Regions from separate parts of the Cupriavidus sp. 86D6 genome, predicted to be linked through region 1. Evidence: riboswitches for the same ligand, from Rfam matches in the RefSeq annotation. Region 1 holds a riboswitch; the other holds the start of a gene.
What was found. A riboswitch is a leader RNA that binds a small molecule or an ion and turns the genes downstream of it on or off. The one in region 1 is predicted to bind cobalamin.
Positions count from the first base shown of each region.

Region 1 (7,838 bases):
ATCGCCGTGATGGGCAGCAGCGGCAGCTTCGACAGCGCGCTGGACAGCGAGGTGGCCCAGCTGGTCAGGCAGGCGGCGCGGCGGTTGTCGTGGCGGTTCGGGGCGATGGGCGCCAGCGGGGGCTGACGCGGCGTACCCCCCAGCCGCTGGCCGTGCCTCGCCCCATCGTCATTCGTCCAGTTTCCGTGCGCCGATGCTGGCCAGATAGTCGTCCACGGCGCTGCCCACGGTGGGATGGAAACAGGCGTTGGAGAATGTCTCCGTCAGCTCGAAGCGCCGCAGCTTGTCTCGGACAGGGTCCTTCATTTCCGCGAAATGCAGGGCCACGCCGTCCTGGGCCAGGTTCTGGCTCAGTTCGCGCAGCATGTCGGCCGACGTGACGTCCACGCTGGTGACCGGCTCGGCCGCCACCACCACCCAGCGCACCGGCTTCGGCGCCGCCTCCACGGCCTCCGTCAGGCGCTGCTGGAACAGTTCGGCATTGGCAAAGAACAGCGGCGCGTCCCACCGGAACAGCACCAGCCCGTCGATCAGCGCCGCATGGGGATAGCGTTTCAGGTCGTGGTAGCCGCGCAGGCCCGGCACCCGGCCCAGTACCGCGAAATGCGGCCGCCAGCCGTCCCACAGGAATTCGATCACGGCCAGGACCACGGCCAGGCAGATGCCGGGAATCGTGCCGAATACGGCCACGGCGGCAAAGCACAGCATCGACAGCCAGAACTCCCACTGCTGGATGCGATAGATGCGCTGCAGATCCTTGAACTCGAACAGCCCGCTGGCCGCCGCGATCACCACGGCGGCCAGCGCGCTGTTGGGCAGGTAGCGCAGCAGATTGGGCGCCACCAGCAGCAGGGCCGCCACGGCAATGGCGCCGACCACGCCAGTCAGCTGCGTGCGGGCGCCGGCTGCCTCGGCCACCGGCGTGCGCGACGCGCTGCTGCTGATCGGAAACCCCTGGAACAGCCCGGTCGCCAGGTTGGCCACGCCCAGGCCCACCATCTCCTGATTCGGGTCCACCCGCGTATGGGTGCGCGCGGCATAGGTGCGCGACAGCACGCTAGTATCGGCAAAGGCGATCAGCGCCACGGCACAGCCGCCCAGTGCGATGCGGACGATATCCACGCCGCTGAACCACGGTAGCGCGAAGGTCGGCAACCCCTGCGGGATTTCGCCCAGCACCTTCACGCCGTGGTGATCGAGCCGGAACACACTGACCGCCAGCGTGGCCAGCACCACGGCGATCAGGATGCCCGGCACGCGCTCGAATCGCTTCAGGAACAGGATCAGCACCAGGCTGGCCGCGCCCACGGCAAAGCTGTACCAGTTGGCCTTGCCATCGGCGATGGCCTGCGCCAGCCACCACAGCTCGCGCAGCGGCCCGGCATCGTCGACCTTGATGGCGAACAGCTTTGGCAACTGGCTGACCAGCACCGTCAGGGCGATGCCATTCATATAGCCGTAGCGGATCGGCTTGGACAGCAGTTCGGTAATGAACCCCAGCCGCAGCAGGCCCAGCACGATGCAGAACAGGCCGGCCACGATGGCCATCAGGCTGGCGGTGGCCACGGCGCGCATCGGGTCGCCGCCGGACATGCCAACCACCACCGCCAGGATCGGCGCGGCCAGCGCGGAATCGGGCCCCAGCACCAGGATGCGGCTCGGCCCGAACAGCGCGTAGGCCAGCAGCGGGATGATCGTCGCGTAGAGCCCGTACACGCCCGGCACGCCCGACGCCTCGGCATAGGCGATACCCACCGGCACCAGCATCGTCGTCAGCACGAGCCCCGCCGCCAGGTCACGCGGCAGCCAGGCTGCCTCGTAGGTGCGCAGCATGGCCAGGCCGGGCAGCCAGCGCAGCCAGTGGGGGGCCGGCGGGTGGGCGGGCGTTGGAGTAGGCGCGGTGGATGCCATGGGACCCTTTTTTGTGGTGGTGACACGCCGGAGATCGGTGTGATTCAGCATAGGTCCCGCATGCGCCAAAGCAAGCGCACGAATGTGGCGCATGACACACCCCCTCAACTCGCGGACGGCCCTGCCCCTTGGGCGGGCCGGGCGATCACGCCGTCAATCGCGGCGATCCGGTATCCGGGACGAAGGAAGACGCCAGGTGAGTCGGCGGTGCCGGTGGCTCAGCACAGGTGCAGCGCCACGCCGGCGCGCTCGCACAGGCCCGGCAACGTTGGCAGCGCGTCGGTGGCTTCGGCGTCCGTGAACAGGTGGTCGATCTGGTCCAGGCCAGCCACGCGGCACGGCGCGTGGCGCAGGCACTTGCTGCTGTCGGCCAGCAGCACGCGCAGATGGCTGTGCGACAGCAACACCTGGCTAAATTCGGCCTCCTCCGGCTGGAATTCGTAGAACGTGCCGTCCGCGTCAATGCCGGCGGCGCTGCAGATCGCCACATGCGCACGAAAACGTCGTACAAAATCCAGGGTGGCACTGCCCATTACATCGAAATCGCCGGCACGCAGCCGTCCGCCCGTGACCCAGGTTTCGATGCGGGGCTTGTCGGCCAAGGCATGCACGGCACCCAGGTTGTTGGTGATCACGCGCAGCGGCAGGTCGTCCGGCAGGGCGCGGGCAAAGTCGGCCACCGTGGTGCCATAGCCCAGGAACACCGTGGCATCGGCCTCGACGATGCCAATGGCCGCCTCGGCAATGCGCCGCTTGCGCTCCACATGCGCGGTACTGCGTTGCAGGTAGCTGATGTTGTGCTGGCTGGCCGGCAAGCTCAGCCCGCCGTGCATGCGTCGCGCCAGCCCCTGCACGCTCAGTTCGTTGATGTCGCGCCGGATGGTCTGGCTGCTGACGCCAAAGCGGCTGGCCAGTTGTTCGGTACTGAGGTAGCCGGCATCATTCAGCCAGCCGAAGATTTCACGTTGCCGCAGGGTCAGGCTCATCGACGCTCATTCGCTCACGTTGCATGGTCGAACGAAAATGTAAGCGCGCGATATGACACTTCCGTGACAGTCTTGCCCTCCCGGCCTTTGAAGGGCGAGGCTGGGCGGCCACCGACCGCCCGACGCCACTCAGAAGTAGAAGTTTGCCGACAGTTCCGCCGAGCGCGGACGGCCCAGCAGCCACTGCTGGCCGCCGTTCGAGAACGATTCGGCGTAGTCGCGGTTGAACACGTTGTAGACGCGCAGCGTCAGCGCCGCCTGCCTGGTCACGCGCCACGACAGTGCGGTATCGACCGTCGTATAGCTCGGCACGCGCACCTTGTTCGCGGTGTCCGCGTAACGGCCGCCCACGTAGCGCAGGCCCGTGGCGAACGTCCACTGCGGCATGAAGTTCCAGCTCAGCCAGGCGTTGGCCGCCTGCTGCGGCACGCTGGTCGGCACATTGCCGGCACGCGACACCGCCACGCCTCCCACTGACTCGGTGAAGTCGTCGTAGCGTGCCCGCAGCACCGTGCCGTTGATGTCCAGGCGCAGGCCGCGCAGCACTTCCACGCTGGCCGATGCCTCCAGCCCGCGCGACGACTGCTCGCCCACCTGCTGGGTGATCGTCGGGTTGACCGGGTCGCGCGACAGCAGGTTGTTCTTGCGGATCTCGTAGGCCGCAACCGTCCATTCGCCGCGATGGCCCCAGAACGCCTGCTTCACCCCCACTTCCACCTGCTTGCCGGTAGCCAGCTCGAAATTGCGCTGTGCGTCGCTGGTCGTCACCAGCGAGCCAAGCGGATCGGTGGCCGTGGCGTACTGCGCGTAGACCGACAGCGCCGGCGTGAACTGGTACACCGTGCCCACGCGCCACGTGGTATTGGCGAAGGTTTTCTCCCAGCCCGTGTTGGCGACCAGATCGGTGCGATACAGCCGGGCGTGGTCGAAGCGCACGCCGCCGATCACCGACCACTGCGGCGTAAAGGAAATACGATGCTCGCCGAACAGCGCGTACTGCGTGGTGTGGGTCCGCAGGCGCGGCGAGGTGACGATGCCCGGCGGGCTGAAGAACATCCCCGGATCGAAGTCGTACGCATTGACCGTCGACGATCCGCCATACGGCGAATTGTTCGAATGCGTGAAGTTGATCTTGTTGATGTCGAAGCCGACCGTCGTGGCGTTCTCCAGCCCGAACAGCCGGCTCTTGACTGTCAGGTCCGCGCGATTGCCCACCTGCTCCTGGTCGTGCAGGATTTCCAGATAGTCGGTGCGGCGCACCTGCGAGGTTGCCGGCAGGAACGCGTAGGTCTCGCTATCGCGCCAATGCCGATGGCTGGTCAGGTAATAGAACTGGTTACGCACGGTGACGCGGTCGTTGGGCGTCCATTCGGCGTTCAGGCGCGTCCAGCGGTCGCGGTAGCTGATCTGGGCATCGCCGACGTTGTAGTTCTTCTTGCGCAGCGACGTGTCCAGGCTGCCGTTCACCAGCGGCACGCCGAAGTACTGCTGCGGATGCTGGGTGCCGTCGTCATAGGACAGCGTCAGGTTGAAGTCCGGATTGACGTCCAGCCGCACCGACGCCGACACCATCAGGTTGTTCGAATCCCCGCGATCGACCCAGCCGGCCGAGCGGTTGTACGCGGTGGCGAAGCGGTACGACAGGTTGTCGTTGACCTTGCCGCCGCTGTCGAACGCCACGCGCGCGGTCTTCCCGGTGCCGCCCGCGATCTGGAGTTCGTTCTCGATGGGCGCGCGGATCGGCTTCTTCTGCACCACGTTGACCACGCCACCGATGGCACCTTCGCCATACATGACCGATGCAGGCCCGCGCAGCACTTCGATGCGATCCACCGACCAGGTATCGAACGGAAACGTGACCGTGCCCGAGGCCACGTACATGCGCGTGCCGTCGAGCAGTTGCATGACCGAGCCCTGGCCGGCAAAGCCACGGGCCGCCAGCGACGTGCCGCCGTTGCCGGGCGCCGGGTTGCCCGTGATGCCGGTGGCGCGCGTCACCGCTTCCCGCACGGACTGGTCGCCACGTGCCCGGATCGTTTCGCCGCCGAGCACTTCGACGCTGGCCGGTGTTTCCAGCGGGGTCAGGCCCAGGCGGCTGCCCGTGTATTCGGGCGCGGACAGGGCCAGCCCGGGCGGGTCAAGCTGAGCCGCCCCGCTGACCGTGACGGCCGGCAGCGTGCCCGCCTTACGGTCGGAAGCGGCCTCCTGGGCCCATGCACCGGGGAAATTGAGGCTGGCGACGGTGCCAAGCGAGGCAGCCAGCAGATGTGGCCGGCGCGCACGCGCGGAGCCAGGGCGAAACGGAGCCGAGCGCAAGCGGCCGGCGGAATGCGCGGACAGATTGTGTGTCATCGTGAAGCCAGGCGACCCCGCCCGGGCAATGGATTTCGATGATGACAACAGGCCGGTATCCGGGCTTGCAGGGCGGCGCGTCTCGCGCCGGGATGCCATCGCCTTCCCGCGCCATGTGCTGGCGCAGTGACCGCCGACCCGGATGGATCGGCCTGACGGTTCCCAACCTGCTTACCGTTGCGGGGGCAGCACAGGCATGGCCGCTCTCGTCGAAATCTGGACGATCGGCGACGCACCTGTTTCCCGTTTAACCGGCGAATGGCTCGCCGGCACCTGCAGTCACGGTCGGCACACGAGGACCGTGTGCCGCGGTGCGCATTCTACCTGCAACAGTCTTGATACAAACGCGACAAAACGACACGCGCCAGGTGCGCCGGCCGCGGGGGCCGGCCCACGCCTCAGAACACGCGCGTCAGGAATTCCCGCGTCCGCGCCTGAACGGGCGCCCCGAACAGCTGCGCCGGCGGGCCCTCCTCGACCACCTTGCCGCCGTCCATGAAGACCACATGGCTGGCCACCTCGCGCGCGAAACCCATTTCGTGCGTGACCACCAGCATCGTCATGTGCTCGTCGGCCAGCTGGCGCATGGTGCGCAGCACTTCGCCGGTCAGTTCGGGGTCGAGCGCCGACGTGGGCTCGTCGAACAGCATGATGTCCGGCTCCATGGCCAGCGCGCGGGCAATCGCCACGCGCTGCTTCTGGCCGCCCGACAGACGCGACGGATAGCTGTCGCGCTTGTCGAACAGGCCGACCTTGCGCAGCAGATCCTCGGCCAGCGGCACGATGCGGTCGCGCGGCATGCCCTTGACCGTCATCGGGGCCTCGATCAGGTTCTGCAGCACGGTCAGGTGCGGGAACAGGTTGAACGACTGGAACACCATGCCCATCCTGGCGCAAATACGACGCAGATCGGCACCCTTGGCGTAGCGCACACCGCTGGCGTCGGTGGCCGCCAGCACTTCGCCCTCGATTTCCAGCGTGCCGCGGTCGATCAGTTCCAGATGGTTCATGCACCGCAGCAGCGTGCTCTTGCCCGAGCCCGACGGGCCGATGACGGCGGTCACGTCGCCCTTGCGCAGCGACAGCGACACGCCCTTCAGCACCTCCAGCGCGCCGAAGGACTTGTGAATGTCGCGGGCCGACACCATCAATGGGCGCTCGCGCACGCCGGCGTTCTCATTGATCGTATCTTGCATAGCGTTTTTCGAGGCGTTGGAAGAGCCACGTCAGAACCAGCGTCATCACCAGGTAAAACAGTGCGGCCACCAGGAACGGGGTTGTCGTGAAATCGCGCTGCACGATGCTGCGCGCCGTGCGCAGGACGTCATTGAGCGCCAGCACGTAGATCAGCGAGGTGTCCTTGACCAGCGTGATGGTCTCGTTGCTCACCGGGGGCAGCACGCGGCCGATCATCTGGGGCAGCACGATCCGGCGCATGGTCTGGAAGTAGCTCAGGCCCAGCGTCTTGCTGGCCTCGTACTGGCCGCGCTCCACCGACTGGATGCCGGCCCGGAAGATCTCGGCGAAGTACGCCGCGTAGTTCAGCGCGAACGCGACCACCGCAGCGGGGAAATCGGGCAGCCGGATGCCGACATACGGCACGAACGGCAGCGCGAAATAGATGAAAAGCATCTGCAGCATCAGCGGCGTGCCGCGCATCAGCCAGATATAGCCATTCACCAGGCCGCTGACCGGCGCCCACGCCGAAATCCGCAGCAGGGCCAGCGCCAGGCCCAGCGGCACCGACAGCCCGAGCGTGATGGCGAACAGGGTCAAGGTGACCTTGGCCCCTTCCATCATCGGAGGCAGGAGAGAAAGAACGTAGTCCATGCTGAAACATTACGATGCAGGTGCAACAGGGCCGGTGCAATTTGCTTGCTTTCCCGAACCCTGCGCCCCCTGCAAGGTGGCTGTCCTTACTTCGTGATGTCCGCGCCGAACCACTGGGTGGCGATGCGTGCGGCCGTGCCGTCCTGCTTCATCGCGGCCAGCGTCTTGTTCAGCTTGTCCAGCAGTTCGCCGTCGTCCTTGCGCACGCCCACGCCGTAGTCTTCGGTGCCGAAGTTCTCGGCCAGGATGCGGTATTCGCCGGCGCGCTTGCTGGCCAGGTAGCGGCCCACCACTTCGTCGACCACCACGGCGTCGAGGCGGCCTGCCGACAGGTCCATCAGCGCCGTCACATTGTCGCCAAACGACTTCAGTTCCTTCAGGCTGGCGGCCACGGCTGCCTCTTTCTTGATCGCGTCCACGGCGCTGCTGCCGTCCTGCGCGCCAACGATGCGGCCGGCCAGGTCGGCCTTGGTCTGGATCGGCGACTTTTCGGTCACGATGACGATCTGGTGGTTCGTCATGTACGGCGCGGTGAAGCTGATGTTCTTCTTGCGGTCCTCGGTGATCGTCAGGCCGTTCCACAGCACGTCAACGCGCTTGCCGTTCAGTTCGGCTTCCTTGGCGCTCCAGTCGATCGGCTTGAAATCCACCGTCATGCCAAGGCGCTGCGCCGCTTCCTTCGCCATGTCGATGTCGAAGCCGACCAGCTGGTTGTTGGCATCGCGGAAACCCATCGGCGGGAAGTTGTCGTCCAGGCCG
Region 1 covers NZ_JBYPSB010000002.1:3,631-11,468, reverse strand. Annotated here, with positions in the region: gene AC3G88_RS05135 (IclR family transcriptional regulator) at 1-126, shown strand, start outside; gene AC3G88_RS05130 (SulP family inorganic anion transporter) at 169-1,911, opposite strand; gene AC3G88_RS05125 (DeoR/GlpR family DNA-binding transcription regulator) at 2,130-2,897, opposite strand; gene AC3G88_RS05120 (TonB-dependent receptor) at 3,027-5,249, opposite strand; cobalamin riboswitch at 5,283-5,541, opposite strand; gene AC3G88_RS05115 (amino acid ABC transporter ATP-binding protein) at 5,648-6,397, opposite strand; gene AC3G88_RS05110 (amino acid ABC transporter permease) at 6,426-7,079, opposite strand; gene AC3G88_RS05105 (amino acid ABC transporter substrate-binding protein) at 7,166-7,838, opposite strand, start outside.

Region 2 (7,838 bases), on a different contig from region 1:
GCGTGTTGTAGGGCCAGGCAAGCTGGTAGTTCTTGTCGAACAGGTTTTCCACACGGGCAGCCACGAACCATTGCTTGTCGATGTTGTAGCGGGCATTGAGGTTGACGATACCGTATCCGCCCAGGACGCGCGCGCTGTTGTCGAGCCGCTCCGACGACAGCAGCCATTCGCCGCCAAAGCGCCAGTTGCCGAAGTTGCGGCCCACGTCGAACGACGCATGGCGCCGCGCCCGGCGCAGCAGCTGGGTGTTGCTGCTCTGGTCCACGGGATTCTGGAAGGTCACGGCGGCGCCCAGGTCGGTACCCCAGATCGTGGCGCGCCACGAGGCCTCGATGCCCTGCACCTTGGCCTTGTTGACATTCTGTGCCAGGAACACGCCACTGCCCACGGCAGTCGACACGATCAGGTCGTCATAGCGCGTCTCGAACGCGGTCACGCGCAGCAGGCCGGCGCTGGCCGTGTCGACCTGCACGCCCGCCTCGGCGGACTTGGCGCGTTCGGGCTGCAGGTTCGGCTGGCCGAAGCCCGGGTAATACAGCTCGTTGAAGGTCGGCGCGCGGAACGCATTGCTGACATTGGCGATCAGCTTGACCTGATCGGTCACGTTGAAGCCATAGCCGGCAAAGAAGCTGCCCTGGTTGCCGAAGTCGGAATAGTGGTCGTTGCGGCCGTTCAGCTGCAGCTGGTGCCGGCCGATCCGGCCTTCATAGCCGCCGTACACCGAGAACACGTTGCGCGACGGCGCGTTGTACGCACTGGACGCCAGCGTCTGCTGCAGCCAGTCGGTGCCGAACAGCAGCTTGTGGTCGGGCGTCAGCGCGTATTCGTTCTGCCAGTTGAACTGGCGGTTGCGCGTGCTGAACAGGCTGTCGAACAGGCCGTTCTTCGTGCCTTCGCTGCGGTCTTCGCTCTGCGACAGCTTGAAATGCGTGGTCCACGCCGAGGTCACCTTGCCGTTGACGAATGCCGACAGCGTGTAGAGCTCGCTGTTCATGCGGAAATCGTCGGTCGGCTTGCCGCTGGTGCTGTCGTACGACAGGTCGCTCTTCGAGTAGTACGCGGCGAAGCCGGCATCCCAGTCGGACGTGAACTTGTGGCGGATCTGGCCCGACACGCTCTTGTTCTCGTACGGGTTGTCGCCGGGGTTCGGCCCGTTGCCGCGCCGGACTGCTGCGGCATTGGCGGCGGCCCACTGGTTATAGTTGATCGACGAAAAACCGTCGGTCTTGAAGATCGAGCCGGTCAGGTTGAACGACGTATCGCCAATCTGGCCGCCGTAGCCGACGGTGCCCTGGCGCGTGTTGTTGCTGCCGTACTCCACCTGCGCATTGGCCGCCGGTGCCTGGCCGGCGCCATTCTTGGTGAAGATCTGCACCACGCCGCCGATGGCATCAGAGCCATACAGCGCAGACACGTTGCCGCGTACCACCTCGATATGGTCGATCTGGTCGGGCAGGATGTTTGCCAGCTGGGCCGTACCGCCGCTGACGCCGGCCACGCGCACGCCATCGATCAGGATCAGCACCTGGTTCGAATTGGCACCGCGCATGAACAGCGACGTATTGGCGCCCATGCCGCCATTGGCGGCGAATTCGACACCGGCCTGGCCGCGCAGCAGCGAGCGCAGGTCGGGCGCCTGCGAATCGACGATGTCCTCCTGGGTCACCACCGTGGTGTGCGGCAGCGCCTCGGTCACACGCTGCGCGGTGCGCGAGGCGGTGACCACCACGGGTGCCAGCGACGGGGGCTGGGCCGCCGCCGGCTGTGCGGCGGGTGCGGCAGGCGCGGCGGATGTGGCTTCGGCGGGTGCGGCAGGCGCGACGGGAGCCGCCCCGGCGGGCGCCTCCTGGGCAAATGCCGGGATATGGGGCGCGCAAAGAACGGCAACGGCCGCCATGATGGCGGGCACGGACGGGCCAACCGGCGGCTTCACCGCGACGGTCGACCTGGATAGCGTGGAACGCATGAGCAGGATGGATGAGAACGGCCGGGCCCGTTCCCCCGCGGACCTGATGGCGAATGGGCGTGCCGCATGGGGTGCGGACGCCCGCGTTCTTCAGGCCGGTATCCGGGCTGACGACATCAGGCAGGCCGCCTTCCCGATGGGCTCCCCGCAACCTCCGGCGAGTCCGTATCAGTGGCCTTGGCCCGCCCTGCGAACGACGCTTGGCGTGTTCGCGGTCGCTTACCGTTGCGGGGGCAGCACAGGTTGGCCTGCCCCGCTCGCGTCCAGCCTGGCCGATCGACGTCGCGCCGGGCTGGCGGGCGGTACCCGGCTCCCTGTTTCCCGTTGAACTGCAGCCCCTGCGTAAGGCGGCCGCGAGCACCTGGAACGTGCGCGAGTGTAGGGAGTTTCAAAGTTGGCGTCAATGCGAGGGATCAAGTTGCCGATATCCGTGATTGACACGCGAAATCGCGCCGTTCGCCGCAGATCGGTGCAACTTCCGTGCGGCAGCAAAGTCTCACCGGTCGCATTGACGGTAGCCCCCGCGTGTGCATCGGCTAGAATCCCCAAACCTGACCCTTACTCCTACCGGACACGACAGGCACTATGCTCAACGAACTCGAACAACTGGCCGCCAAGATCGGGCGCGTGCTGCATCATGCGGACACCCTGGCGGCGGAAAACCAGCGGCTGCGCGCGGAGATCGACCGCCTGCAGGCCGAGGCGAGCACGTTGCGCGCGGACCGCGAAGCCATGGCGGCCGACCGCGAGCTGCTCAACATCAAGATCGAGGAGGCGCAACTGCGCATCCAGTCCATCCTCGACAAGCTGCCCACCGCCAGCGACGCGCGCCAGCTCGACCTGCTCGGCGACGGCCAGTCCCGCGCCGCATCGGAAGGTTCGCAGCAAGCCCCCGGAGAACACGCATGAGCAACAAGCAAGTGGAACTGAACATCGCAGGCCAGCCCTACCGTTTCGCGATCTCGCCGGAGAACGAGGCCGCGCTGCTGGAAGCCGCGGCGCTGGTCGACGACAAGATGAACAAGCTCAAGGGCAGCGTGTCGGCCAAGGGCGTGGAGCGCGTGGCCGTGATGGCGGCCATCAGCATTGCGTCGGACCTGCTGGCCATGCGTCGCAAGCAGGAAGAGGACGGCACGATCCCGGTGGACGCGGTGCGCGCGCGCATTCGCGAGCTGAACGACCGCGCCGACGAGGCGCTGCGCCAGTACGCGCACGTGGGCACGCGCTGAGCCGCCGAAAAAAAACCCTGACGGCAACACTTGAATTGCGCAGCGTCGGCCAGATATGTCGTCCATGTGAAGCCGGTGCCGCGCCCGGCCGCATGATGTGCATGGATATGCCGGTTGTTGTGGAAAATGTAACGTCCCGACGTATCCGGCTTGGTATCACTGACGTCGCGGTGTATAGTGGAGCCACTGCGCGGCGAGACTGACCGACGCAGTTGGATGGTCGGGTTATCGGGCCTGGCCGCCGTTTCCATCCCATCCTAGTTTGAAACGGCAAACGTCTGACATCCCAAGCGTGTTGCACGCACAGGAACCCAAGTCAGACGTTTGACAGTTTCCCTGCCTGGTTCGTGAGGGTCATAAACTCCTTGAACCGATATGCATTGCATGGTGCGGGATCATGTCGTGTGGGCGAGCGCGTTACCGCATTCATAGTCCTGGCTTCGGTCCGGACTCCCTGAGTGGGCGATGTACCCGAAATACGACTTCCGCAGCCACTCTGAACCTCACTTGGGTTCAGGATGCCGACCCAGCGGCCGAGGCGGGGACCCCCTTCAAGTGGTGAAGAGGCGGTGGTTTCAACGAACCACCGCCTTTTTCATTTCAACGCCTGACCTGTCACGGATCCATGCCCGACGCGCGCGCCCGCCAGTACTGGCTGATGAAGTCCGAACCGGATGAAGCCAGCATCGACGATCTGGCCCGTGAAGGCACGCTGCCATGGACCGGCGTGCGCAACTACCAGGCGCGCAACTTCATGCGCGACCAGATGCGCATCGGCGACGGCGTGCTGTTCTATCACTCGTCGTGTCCCGAACCGGGCATCGCCGGCCTTGCCGAGGTCTGCTCGCAGCCCTATCCCGATCCCACGCAGTTCGACCCCAAGAGCCACTACTACGACAAGGCATCCCGGCAGGAAGAGCCGCGCTGGTCGCTGGTGGACGTACGCTTCGTCAAGAAGAGCGCGCTGATCCCGCTGCCCGCATTGCGCGAGCATGACGCGCTGGCCGACATGGTGGTGCTGCGCAAGGGCAACCGGCTGTCGATCACGCCGGTCACGCCGGCCGAATGGCGCTTCATCACCGAAAAGCTGATGAAGTAGCATCTGCGGCTGCAGTCTTCTGGCCGCGCCGCATTTTTTTTGCCCGCCTTAACCCCGATCCGGCCGACCGGCCGTTAGAGCTTTCATGCAGGAGCCCGCATGGAACGAAATGCGAGGCTTCGCATCTGATAGCCATCACATTGATCGGAGAACAATATGAAGAAATTGCTGGTCGCCTCGCTGCTGGGCACTGCCGCCGCCGTGGCCTCGGCCCAGACCGTTGCCGTGCCGCAGCCTTCGGGCGTGCTGTCGTTGTCCGCCGAAGCCGTGACCGAAGTGCCGACCGACGTGGTCACGCTGGTCCTGGCCACCGAGCAGGAAGGCCCCGAGCCTTCCGCCATTTCGAACGCGCTGTCGTCGCGAACTCAGGCGGCACTGACGCAAGCCAAGCGCGTGTCGGGCGTGGAAGCGCAATCGGGCGGCTTCACGATTCATCCGAATACCGACCGCAACGGCAAGATCAGCACGTGGCGCGGCCGTTCGGAGATCATTCTCAAGTCCAAGGACTTCGCCGCCGTGTCGAAGCTGGCTGGCGAGCTGGCCAACCAGATGCAGGTGCAGAACGTCGGCTTCTCGCTGTCGCGCGAGGCCCGCCGCGCCGCCGAGCAGAAGCTGGCCGACCAAGCCGTGGCGGCATTCCGCGACAAGGCGCAGGCCACGACCAAGCTGTTTGGCTTCAGCAGCTTCACGATCCGCGAAGTCTCGGTCAATGAATCCGGCGGCGTGATGCCGCCGGTGCCGCGCATGTACGCGGCCAAGGCCATGTCGGCCGATGCCGGCGCGCCGATTCCGGTGGAAGGCGGCAAGACCCAGGTGACCGTGTCGGTCAACGGGTCGGTGCAGATGGTGAAGTAAGAGACAACGCAACAAGGAACAAGGAAACAAGAAAAAGCCCCGCTCCATTTCATGGGGCGGGGCTTTTTCTCGGATGGCTTCGGATTACAGCGCCGCGAACTGCTGGCGCAGCACGTTCTTCTGCACCTTGCCCATCGTGTTGCGTGGCAGTTCGTCCACCACGTGCACGCGCTTGGGCACCTTGAAGTTGGCGATGCGGCCCTTGAGCGTGCCGATCATGCCGGCCTCGTCGATATCGGCGCCGGGCTTGCGCACCACCACGGCCACCACGGCCTCGCCAAAATCGGCATGGGGCACGCCGATCACGGCCGATTCCACCACGCCGGGCATCTCGTCGATAAAGCTCTCGATTTCCTTCGGGTAGACGTTGTAGCCGCCCGAGATGATCAGATCCTTGCTGCGGCCGACGATGGTCAGGTAGTTGTCCGGCACCTTGCGCTCGCCAGCCTGGCTGACGATGGCACCCCCGAAGCGGCCCACGTCGCCGGTCTTGAACCAGCCATCGGCGGTGAATTCCTCGGCGGTCTTTTCCGGCATGCGCCAGTAGCCCTTGAACACGTTGGGGCCCTGAACCTGAACATTGCCGATCACGCCCGGCGGGCACAGGTTGCCCTCGCCGTCCATCACGCGCACCGAGACGCCCGGCAGCGGCATCCCCACGGTGCCGCCGATACGTTCACCGAGCGCGGTGTCGTACGGGTTCGAGACCAGCATCACGGTTTCGCTCATGCCGTAGCGTTCCAGGATGGTATGGCCGGTACGCTCACGGAAGGCGTCGAACGTTTCCAGCAGCAGCGGCGCCGAACCCGACACGAACAGGCGCATGTTCTTGCAGAGATCCTTGTCGAAACGCGACTCCTGCACCATGCGCACGTAGTAGGTCGGCACACCCATCATCACCGTGCAGCGCGGGATGAATTTCAGGATCTGGCCCATGTCCAGTTTGGGCGCCCAGATCATCTTGGCGCCGGCCAGCAGCGCGCCGTGCGACGCCACGAACAGCCCGTGGACGTGGAAGATCGGCAGCATATGCAGCAGCACGTCGTCGCTGCGCCAGCCCCAGTATTCGTTCAGCGTCAGCGCATTCGAGGCCAGGTTGCGATGCGTCAGCATCGCGCCCTTGCTGCGGCCGGTGGTGCCCGACGTGTACAGGATGGCCGCCAGATCGTCGTCCGCGCGCTGCACGGTCTCGAACGTGTCCGGCTGTGCCGCCGCGCGCTGCAGCAGCGATCCGGTACGGTTGTCGTCCAGCGTGAACACGTGCGCCGTGTTGTGCGCAAACGCCACCTTCGACACCCAGCCGAAGTTGGTGCTGCTGCAAACCACCACCGCCGGCTCGGCATTGCCGACGAAATAATCGATTTCGGCTTCCTGGTACGCGGTGTTCAGCGGCAGGTACACATAGCCGGCCCGCAGCGTGGCCAGGTACAGGAACAGCGCCTCCGGCGACTTTTCCACCTGCACGGCCACGCGCGCGCCGGCCGGCAGCTTCAGGGCGGTCAGCAGGTTGGCAAGCTTGGCCGTGGCGCGGTCCAGGTCGTCCCACGTGTAGTACAGGCCGTCATGCGTTTCGATGCAGCAGGCGCTGCGGTCGGCAGGAAAACGGGATTCGAACAGGGCGAACAGGTTGGCGTTCATGGTACTGAGCAAAAGGGAATGGCATGCCCGGGGACGGCAGGCGAATGCGCTGGGGCAGCCGGCCATGATAGCCGGCCGGCCGACATATTACTCCCCGGTGAAATCCGGAGGCCGGTGCGCCAGGAAGGCGGCCACGCCCTCGGCGTGGTCGCGGCTGCCGGCATAGGCGAAGTGGGCGTCCAGTTCCGCGGCGGTCAGCGGCGCCGGCGCCGGCGACAGTCGGCGGATGGTTGCCTTGTTGATGCGCGCGGCCAGCGGCGCCCCGGCGCAGAGACGCTGCACCGTGGCGGCCACCTCGTCGTGCAGGGCCGCCTCGGGCACCACGCGCGTCAGCAGCCCCTTGGCGGCCGCCTCGGCGGCATCGAACACGCGGCCTTCCAGCAGGATTTCCAGCGTCACCGCGCGCCCTGCCAGGGCCAGCAGGCCCTGCAGTTCGCCGGGCGCCATCGGAAACCCCAGCCGGTTGATCGGCACGCCGAAGCGGCTGCCCGCCGCAGCGACGCGCAGGTCACAGTTGCACGCGATTTCCAGCCCGCCGCCCACGCAGACGCCTTCGATGGCCGCCAGCGTCGGCAATGGACATTCGGCGATGGCCCGCAACGCCGGCGCGATGATGGCCGTGTGATAGCGGCGCACCGCGGCCGCGTCGCCCCGCACCACCGGAAATTCGGCGATGTCGGCCCCGGCGGCGAAGTTGCCGTCGGCGCCGCGCACGACCACGCAGCGCGGCGGACGCGCGGCCGGGTCGGCCGCGCTTGCCACCTCGGCCGCCAGCGCGTCAAACCCCGTGGCCAGCGCCTGCCACATGCCGGCCGATATCGCGTTGAGCTTGCCCGGATGCGACAGCGTGACGGTGACCACCTGGCCATCGCGGGCGAACGTGACATTGCCGCCCATCAGTCGATCTTGGCGCCCGAACGCTGCACCACCTCGGCCCATCGCTTGATCTCGGCGCGCTGGAACTGCGCGAACTGTTCCTGCGTGAACTGCGGGATGTCCGAACCGTTCTGCAGCCAGATGGCCTTCATTTCGGGGCTGTTCAGCGCCTTGG
Region 2 covers NZ_JBYPSB010000001.1:298,809-306,646, reverse strand. Annotated here, with positions in the region: gene AC3G88_RS01415 (TonB-dependent receptor plug domain-containing protein) at 1-1,966, opposite strand, end outside; cobalamin riboswitch at 2,043-2,346, opposite strand; gene AC3G88_RS01410 (hypothetical protein) at 2,552-2,875, shown strand; gene AC3G88_RS01405 (cell division protein ZapA) at 2,872-3,195, shown strand; RNA gene ssrS (6S RNA) at 3,526-3,744, shown strand; gene AC3G88_RS01395 (EVE domain-containing protein) at 3,821-4,294, shown strand; gene AC3G88_RS01390 (SIMPL domain-containing protein) at 4,451-5,149, shown strand; gene AC3G88_RS01385 (malonate--CoA ligase) at 5,234-6,787, opposite strand; gene AC3G88_RS01380 (enoyl-CoA hydratase/isomerase family protein) at 6,875-7,684, opposite strand; gene AC3G88_RS01375 (Bug family tripartite tricarboxylate transporter substrate binding protein) at 7,684-7,838, opposite strand, start outside.
Region 2: another riboswitch for cobalamin. It lies ahead of AC3G88_RS01415 (TonB-dependent receptor plug domain-containing protein); the one in region 1 lies ahead of AC3G88_RS05120 (TonB-dependent receptor).